Regions from separate parts of the Megasphaera sp. An286 genome, predicted to be linked through region 2. Evidence: riboswitches for the same ligand, from Rfam matches in the RefSeq annotation. Region 2 holds a riboswitch; the other holds the start of a gene.
What was found. A riboswitch is a leader RNA that binds a small molecule or an ion and turns the genes downstream of it on or off. The one in region 2 is predicted to bind FMN.
Positions count from the first base shown of each region.

Region 1: another riboswitch for FMN. It lies ahead of B5F80_RS00165 (bifunctional 3,4-dihydroxy-2-butanone-4-phosphate synthase/GTP cyclohydrolase II); the one in region 2 lies ahead of ribD (bifunctional diaminohydroxyphosphoribosylaminopyrimidine deaminase/5-amino-6-(5-phosphoribosylamino)uracil reductase RibD).

Region 1 is NZ_NFIY01000001.1:43,024-47,513, forward strand. It holds gene B5F80_RS00155 (4Fe-4S binding protein) at 81-812, opposite strand; gene B5F80_RS00160 (Crp/Fnr family transcriptional regulator) at 938-1,609, shown strand; gene B5F80_RS00165 (bifunctional 3,4-dihydroxy-2-butanone-4-phosphate synthase/GTP cyclohydrolase II) at 1,663-2,880, opposite strand; FMN riboswitch at 2,978-3,109, opposite strand; gene B5F80_RS00170 (FAD-binding oxidoreductase) at 3,184-4,490, opposite strand, start outside.
Region 2 is NZ_NFIY01000004.1:106,848-111,337, forward strand. It holds gene rsgA (ribosome small subunit-dependent GTPase A) at 1-375, shown strand, start outside; gene rpe (ribulose-phosphate 3-epimerase) at 378-1,022, shown strand; FMN riboswitch at 1,080-1,216, shown strand; gene ribD (bifunctional diaminohydroxyphosphoribosylaminopyrimidine deaminase/5-amino-6-(5-phosphoribosylamino)uracil reductase RibD) at 1,316-2,452, shown strand; gene B5F80_RS03400 (riboflavin synthase) at 2,433-3,074, shown strand; gene ribE (6,7-dimethyl-8-ribityllumazine synthase) at 3,107-3,571, shown strand; gene B5F80_RS03410 (DUF6173 family protein) at 3,639-4,073, opposite strand; gene hslO (Hsp33 family molecular chaperone HslO) at 4,263-4,490, shown strand, end outside.

The DNA of each region.
Region 1 (4,490 bases), on a different contig from region 2:
TAAAAAAGAAGCTTATCCTATGAAAGGTAAGCTTCTTTTTTTACAATATAAAGGGCGGGGAATTGCTTTAAGCCAGAACATCAGTCTTCCTTGATGCGGCCGTCGATCGTAAGGGTCTTGACCTGCCAGGGAATGAACTTGCCGCTCTGCTGAAGGGCTTTCTTTGCAGCCATTTCCAAGCCGCCGCAGCAGGGGACTTCCATGCGGACGATGACGACGTCCTTGATATCGTTCTGCCTGATGATTTCCGTCAATTTTTCAGAATAGTCGACGCTGTCCAATTTAGGGCAGCCGATAAGGGTGATTTTATTGCAGATGAAATCCTCGTGGAACCGGGCGTAGGCATAAGCTGTGCAGTCTGCGGCGATGAGCAGATGGGCTCCGTCGAAATAGTCCGCTTTGACCGGCGCGAGCTTGATTTGCACGGGCCATTGGCGCAGCTGTGATTGGTTCGATGCCGGCGTGCTGGAAACTGCTGTAGAGGCCTGCAGGGATTTAGCCGCCTGGCCGGGGCAGCTGTGAGAAAGGGTGCGGGCCTGGCTGCCAGGACATCTGCCCTTATATTCTAAGCCTTTTGTTTTCATATTGGCCTTTACGGCAGCTTCGTCATAGGGGGCGGCTTCGCGCTCTACGAAGGTGATGGCGTTTGTCGGGCAGTGGGGCAGGCAGTCGCCTAATCCGTCGCAGTAATCGTCGCGCATGAGACGGGCTTTTCCGTCTACCATGGCGATGGCTCCTTCGTGGCAGGCCGCCGCGCAGGCGCCGCAGCCGTTGCATTTTTCCGCGTCTATCTGAATAATTCTTCGAATCATATAGTATTCCTCCCATTAGGTATCGTATTGGCAGGCAGCGCCGTGTTAGGCGGCGCTGCGTTATGATGAAAGTATACTATGGCGCGAGGGAAAAATCTGTTGTTTTTACAACGAGGTGGATGAATTTGAATTCTTTTTTACCTGTCATACAGCATTCCGAGCTGTTCGCCGGCATCCCGGCGGAAGAAATCAGCAAGATATTAGACGGCATGAAGGCATATAAACGGACCTACGCCAAGGGAAATTTTATCTGGTATGCCGGCGATCCTATCGGGCAAATCGGCATCGTCTTGTCCGGCATGGTCCACATCCTGCAGGAAGACTATTGGGGAAACCGGAATATCTTGTCGCAGATGCGCCCAGGCAGCTTATTCGGCGAAGCCTTTGCCTGTATTCCCGACGCGTCGTCGACAGTAGATGTCGTCGCAGTAGAGCCGACGGAAGTCTTATTTATCAACGTGAACAGCATCATCCACGCCGGACAAGTTTTGACGAAGTCTCAGGAACGGGTAGCTTTAAATCTTCTGGCGATCATGGCCCGGCGCAATATGGAGCTCACCCAGAAAATCCGCTATATGTCGCAGCGGTCGACGCGGCAGAAGCTCATGTTTTATTTGTCGGAAGAAGCGCTGCGGCAGGGAGCGCCGTCGTTTACGCTGCCCTTTAACCGGCAGCAGCTGGCCGATTTCCTCTCTGTCGACCGGAGCGCCATGTCAGCAGAGCTGAGCCGGATGAAAAAAGAGGGCCTTATCGAATATCATAAGGATCAATTCATATTGAAGGAACAACGGGCGTAACGAAAAGGAGCCGCGTCGGCGAAATCCGATGCGGCTCCCTTTATCGGCGCGTATCAGCGCAAATGGGGGAGAATGTGTCCCATCTTATGTTTTTTCGTTTCCAAGTAGAATTCGTCGAACTCCTGGGGCTTCATTTCAATCGGCACGCGTTCTACGATTTCTACGCCGAAGCCTTCGAGGCCGTAGATTTTTTCCGGGTTGTTCGTCAGCAGGCGCAGTTCTTTGGCTCCCAAATCCTGCAGAATCTGAGCGCCTATCCAATATTCGCGCAGGTCCGGCGCAAAGCCCAGTTTTTCATTGGCTTCTACGGTGTCGTAGCCCTGTTCCTGGAGGACGTAGGCCTTCAGCTTGTTGATGAGGCCGATGCCCCGGCCTTCCTGGCGCATGTAGAGGAGAATGCCCCGGCCTTCGGCGTTGATCTGGGTCATGGCGGCGGCCAGCTGTTCGCCGCAGTCGCAGCGGCACGAACCGAATACGTCGCCCGTCAGGCATTCGGAGTGGACGCGGCAGAGCAGGTTTTTGCCGTCGCCGATGTCGCCTTTGACGAGGGCGACGTGGTGTTCGCCCGTCAAGTCGTTGACGTAGCCGTAAATCTTGAATTCGCCGAATTTCGTCGGCATTTTAGCGACGGCTTCGCGGACGACGTGCTTGTCGTGGCGGCGGCAGTAGTTCTGCAGGTCGTGAATGGTGATGAATTTTAAATTGTACTTGTCGGCCAATTCCCACAGCTGCGGTGTCTGCATCATCGTGCCGTCGTCGGCCATGATTTCGCAGCACAGGCCGACTTGCTTCAGTCCGGCAAGGCGCATGAGGTCGACCGTCGCTTCCGTATGGCCGTTGCGGGCCAGGACGCCGCCGCGCTTGGCGATCAAGGGGAAGTTATGGCCGGGACGGCGGAAGTCTTCGGGACGGGCCGTTTCTTCCGTGCATTTGCGGGCCGTCAGCGCCCGTTCTACGGCGGAAATACCCGTCGTCGTATCGACGTGGTCGATGGAGACGGTGAAGGCCGTTTCGTGATTGTCCGTATTGTCGCTTACCATCGGCGGCAGGCCGAGCTTACGGGCGTATTCGATGCTCATGGGCATGCAGATGAGGCCCTTGCCGTGGGTCGCCATGAAGTTCATGTTTTCTGTCGTGCAGTACTGGGCGGCGCAGATAAAGTCGCCTTCATTTTCTCTATCCGGGTCGTCGGTGACGATGATGATGTGCCCGGCTTGCAATTCTTCGATTGCTTCTTCTACGGTATTGAATTTTCTGTTTTCCTTTGCCACAATAAAACCTCCTGAATATGATAAAGCCCTGACGGTCTGTTCAGCAGCGTCAGGGCTTTTTGGTCAACACAACACAAGCTGCGCGGCGGCAGCTTCATCGTATCTTCTTCCATCCAGACTATACTGTCGGTTTTGGAATTGCACCAAATCACGAGCACATGGCTCCTACGCCGTAGCGTTCGCGGACTATACCGCCGATCGGGAATTTCACCCTGCCCTGAAGATATATGACTACATGAATCATTATACACAGAATGGCTATCCTTGGCAAGAGCCGCCGCGGCCGGCCGGGCTGGGACAGGCCTATTCTATGTCGAATATTTTGCCCGGATTGAGGATATTGTTGGGGTCCAGGGCTTTTTTGATAGCTTTCATCATGGCCAGCTCGTCGGGATTGGTAAATTCTTCCATCAAATGCTTCCGCTTAAAGCCGATGCCGTGCTCGCCCGATAAGCGGCCGCCGTGGGCGTAGATGAAGGCGTACAGCTCCTGCTGGTTTTGTTCGACCCGGCGGGCCCAGTCTTCGTAGGGCGTATCGTCGGGCTTTAAGATGTTGAGATGGATGTTGCCGTCGCCGGCGTGGCTGGCAATGCGGGTGATCAGGCCGTATTTGCCGGCCAGGCGGAGAATTTCCGCCAGCAGGAGCGGTTCCTGGTCGACGGGGACGACGACGTCTTCTTTGCTGACGATGAGACTTTCGGCGCGGACTGCCTCGGCAAAGGCCTTGCGGGCCTGCCAGATTTTATTGTGGTCGGCGACGAGGACCGACGACGCGCCGTGCTGCGTGCAGAGCTCGTCTAAGGCGACGGCCTTGTCGTCCAGGTCGTCGTCATTGATGCCTTCGACTTCGACGATGAGGTAATTGCCCGAATCGCTGCCCTGCAGCTTTTCATGGAGATATTTTTCTACCGATCGGATCGTAATATTGTCCATGTATTCGACGCAGGTCGGGACGATGCCTTGCTTTAAAATGGCTCCGACGGCGCCGATGGCTTGTTCCGGCGAATCGAAAACGGCCAGCAGATCGAGGGCGTATTTAGGCTTCGGCAGGAGCTTGACCGTCGCCTTGGTGATGATGCCCAGCGTGCCTTCCGAGCCGATGACCAGCTGCTCGAGGCAGTAGCCTGTCGATTGCTTCTGCAGGCGTGCGCCGAGCTGGACGATGCGGCCCGTCGGATTGACGATTTCCACGTCGTATACCTGATGGCGCGTCGTACCGTATTTGACAGCCCGGTTGCCGCCGGCGTTGGTGGCGATATTGCCGCCGATAAAGCAGGAGTCGCCGCTGCAGGGGTCGCCGGCGTAGAACAGACCCTTGGCTTCGGCTGCGTCCTGCAGGTCCGACGTGCGGACGCCCGGTTCTACGACGGCGTATAAGGCGTCTTCGTTAATTTCCAGAATGCGGTTCATTTTTTCCAGGGACAGGACGACGCCGCCGTAAATGGGCACGGCGCCGCAGGCCAGCCCTGTACCGGCCCCGCGGGGCACGACGGGAAAATGATAGTCGTTGGCCAGCTGGACGACAGCGGCGACCTGCTCGGCCGTTTCGGCAAAGACGACGGCTTCGGGCATGTGGTGGTACGCTGGGTCGGTCACTTCGTCGTGGGAGT
Region 2 (4,490 bases):
TCCGGCGTCGGGAAGTCGAGCCTGCTGTCTCAGATTTTAGGGCGGGACCTGTCTGTCGGCTCAGTCAGCGAAAAAATAAAGCGGGGCCGCCATACGACGAGGCACTCGGAAATCATGCAGCTGGAAGGCGATACGTATGTCATCGATACGCCGGGATTCAGTTCGCTGGAATTCGAACATCTCGACAAAGGGGAGGTCTTCGCCTTATTTCCTGACATGACGCCTTACGGCGGACGCTGCCGCTTTTCGTCATGCCTCCACTTGTCGGAGCCGGACTGCCCCGTAAAGGATGCCGTTGCCGAAGGCAAGATACAGAAAGAACGGTATGAAACGTACTGCAAAATCGTCAATTCTATTCTCGAAAGGAACCGATAGGTATGATACACATTTGTCCTTCTATTTTGTCCGCCGATTTTTCCCGGCTGGCTGAAGAAATTAAAGACGTAGAATCAAAGGGAGCAGACTGCATCCATCTCGATATGATGGACGGCCATTTCGTGCCGAACCTGACGTTCGGCGTGCCGATCATCGCCGCCTTGCGGAAGCACGTTTCCATTCCCTTCGACGCCCATTTGATGGTCGAACATCCCGACGTATACGTAGACGGCCTGGCAAAAGCCGGCGTGCAGTACGTTACAGTCCATCAGGAAGCGTGTCCTCACCTGGACAGCACGCTGCAGCATATCCGCAGCGCCGGCATGAAGTGCGGCGTTGCCTTGAATCCGGCTACGCCCGTATCGTCTTTATCCTGCGTGGCGGCGCAGCTCGATATGATCCTCATCATGAGCGTCAATCCCGGTTTCGGCGGCCAGAAATTCATTCCTTATTCGCTGGATAAAATCCGTGAAGCCAGGGCGCTGCTCGATTCCGTCGGCAACACGGAAGCCGTCGTAGAAGTAGACGGCGGCGTCAACGCCGATACAGTACAGGCGGTCAAGGAAGCCGGCGCTACCTTCCTCGTTGCGGGAAGCGCCGTATTTGGAGCGGCAGACCGGGCTGCAGCCATCGCCGCGCTGCGGTAAGAAGTCTGTACTTGTATTTCTATCCCTTATGTGCTAAAATCATAGGTGGATATGAATAATAGTCTTTGGGGCAAGGTGAGAAAGGGCAGCTTTCAATTCCTGACCGGCGGTATAGTCCGCTAGCCTGGCGTAAGCGGGGCTGAACCGATGCGATTTCGGTACCGACAGTATAGTCTGGATGGGAAAAGACGACGTTTCGTTTATTTTTGTTGTGCGCAAAAGGCTATTGGGTTTCCATACCCGTAGCCTTTTTATTTTTTATAACAAAATCTATCAGGAAAGGAATGACAGATTTGGAACCGGTAGATTATATGAGAAAAGCCCTGGAGCTGGCAAAGCTGGCCTTAGGGTATACAACGCCGAATCCGGCCGTCGGCTGCGTCATCGTAAAAGACGGTGAAATCGTCGGCACGGGCTACCATCGCCAGGCCGGCACGCCCCATGCGGAAGTATGGGCCCTGCGCGAAGCCGGCGACAAGGCAAAGGGCGCGACGGTATACGTTACGCTGGAACCCTGCGCGCATTACGGGCGGACGCCGCCCTGCGCCCGCACGCTCGTGGAAAAGGGAGTCGGCAAGGTCGTCATCGCCATGCTGGATCCCAACCCTCTCGTAGCGGGAAAGGGAGCGGCCATTCTCCGGCAGGCCGGCATACCTGTCGAAATCGGGCTGCTTTCCAAGGAAGCCGCTCAGCTGAACGAAGTATTCATTAAAAATATGATGGTGCAGAAGCCGTTTATCGCCGTCAAAATAGCGCAGAGCCTCGACGGCTGCATCGCCTCGCGGACGGGAAAATCCCAGTGGATTACGAATCAATGGGCCCGCAATTACGGCCACTACCTGCGCTCTATCTACGACGGCATCCTCGTCGGCATCAATACGGTCAAGCTCGACAATCCGCTGCTGACCTGCCGCATCCGCCGCGAAGCCCACGACGAACCGCACCAGCCGGTACGCATCATCATGGATTCGCAGGGGCATATTCCCCTCAATTCCCTCGTCCTGACGGATAAGACGTCGCCGACCATCGTCGTGACGACGTCCCTCTGCCCGGTAGAAAAGATGAGAGAATTGAAAAACATGGGCGTCACCGTCCTGCTGGCTCCGCTGAACAAGGATCGCCACATCGATTTGCCTGCCGCCCTGGACTTGCTGTACAAGCAGGGGTTGCAGAGCATCCTCGTCGAAGGGGGCAGCAAGATTCAGGGAACCTTCTTCGACCACAAGCTCGTCGATAAGATATACGCCTTTATCGGCGACAAAGTCATCGGCGGCGAACAGGCCCTGTCGTCTGTCGGCGGCCACGGCGTCGATTCCCTCGACGAATGCCTGCCCCTGTCTTACGATTCGGTCGAGCTGCACGACGGCAATATTTTGATTACAGCGTATAATGCGAACAGGGAGGGAGCTTATGTTCACTGGCATCATTGAGGAATTGGGCACCGTCGGCCAGATGGACCGCCGTCCCGACTCGATAAAGCTGACGATTCAGGCCCGTAAGGTACTGGAAGGGACGCAGCTCGGCGACAGCATCGCCGTCAACGGCGTCTGCCTGACGGTGACCTCCATGACGGATTCGTCCTTCACGGCCGACGTCATGCACGAAACGATGCGCCGTTCGTCCCTGAGCGACATCAAGAGCGGCTCGAAGGTCAATTTGGAACGGGCTATGCAGGTCGGCGGCAGGCTGGGCGGCCACATCGTCAGCGGCCATATCGACGGCGTCGGCCATATCGCCCGCATCGCCGCCGACGGCATCGCCCGGGTCATTACGATTTCCATTCCCAAGGACATGGAGCCGTTCATCGTCGAAAAGGGCTCTATCGCTATCGACGGCATCAGCCTGACCGTCGTTTCCGTAGGCAACAGCCAATTTTCCGTTTCCATCATTCCCCATACGATGGCCAATACGACGCTCATCGACAAGCATCCCGGCGCCGTCGTCAATTTGGAAACCGACGTAATTGGGAAATATGTCCATAGCTTTACAACAGCCCATACGGGCAAACGTTCCGGCATCACAATGGAAACGCTGTTGGAAAATGGATTTTAAAATACTATTTCAGAATAGGAGAGTGTTCTACTATGGCACACATTAAAGAAGGTCAATTAATTGGTTCTGGTTCTAAGTTTGGTATCGTCGTAGCGCGTTTCAACGAATTTATCTGCAGCAAGCTCCTCGGCGGCGCATACGACGCCCTCCATCGTCACGGCGTAAGCGACGACGATATCACGACGGCCTGGGTTCCCGGCTCCTTTGAAATTCCCCTCATCGCCCAGAAAATGGCCGAATCGGGCAAATACGACGCCGTCATCTGCCTCGGCGCAGTCATCCGCGGCGCGACGAGCCACTACGACCTGGTCTGCAATGAAGCAGCCAAGGGCATTGCTCAGGCGTCCCTGAAGACAGGCGTGCCTATCATGTTCGGCGTCATTACGACGGAAAATATCGAACAGGCTATCGAACGGGCCGGCACGAAAGCGGGCAACAAGGGCTTCGACGTAGCGACAGCGGCTATCGAAATGGTCAACCTCATAAAAGAACTGTAAGAAAACGCAAGAGGCTGATGCCGAAGAATTTCTTCGCGCACCAGCCTCTTTTATACGCCGTATGCAGTTATTCTGCCGCAGGCTCCGTATCGGGCTCATCTTTCGTCGTAAAGCCGATGATCCGCCGCGGCTTGTCCGTATCGTCGGTCCGCTTGACGGCGACGAGAAGCAGGTTCAGCTGAGACAAGTGCTGAACCAATTCGACGTGAGAGCCGTCAGATAGTTCGCCGTAGAAGACGATCATGTTCGGGTCCCAAAAGCCTACGTCCTGAATGCTGAAGGTAATGTTGCCGGCCGATACGAGGCGGCCGCCGGCCTGCATATCGTCGGGCATGTCCGATTCAAAATTGTTGATGAGCGCGACGATGCGCCGGTACATATCCGAAGCCAGGTAGGGCGTTTCCGGATCTTCATCTTCTGCCGTATCCAGCGGCGCCGACGGCGGAATGATCAAGATATCCCGGCCGTCTGCCGCCGTATATTCCTTCTTTTCGTCTGCCATAGTAATGCCCCCTTTTTCCGTTTCTTATATACATAATTCCATGCGGAAGGGAGAAATCCTGCCGGCACGGCGAAAGAGTCCGGCAGCGGGCAGCACAGTTTTTCCGACCTGCCAAATTAGTAGTGAAAAATACTCGCAGGTGTAGTATAATTAGATTCAGATTTTATGTAGAAAGGATATCAGAACAGGATGCATATTGAAGACCAGATCGTCCATTATACATCAGACGAGTTAATTCGCGTTTCTATCGCCCAGACGCGCCGCATAACCGAAACGGCGCGGCAGCGGCATCATTTGTCGCCTGTGGCCTGCGCCGCCTTGGGCCGGGCCATGACGGGAGCGCTCCTCCTGGCCGGAGACTATAAAAATCATGAAGGCGTTTCCCTTAAATTTGCCGGCGACGGCCCATTAGGAGCC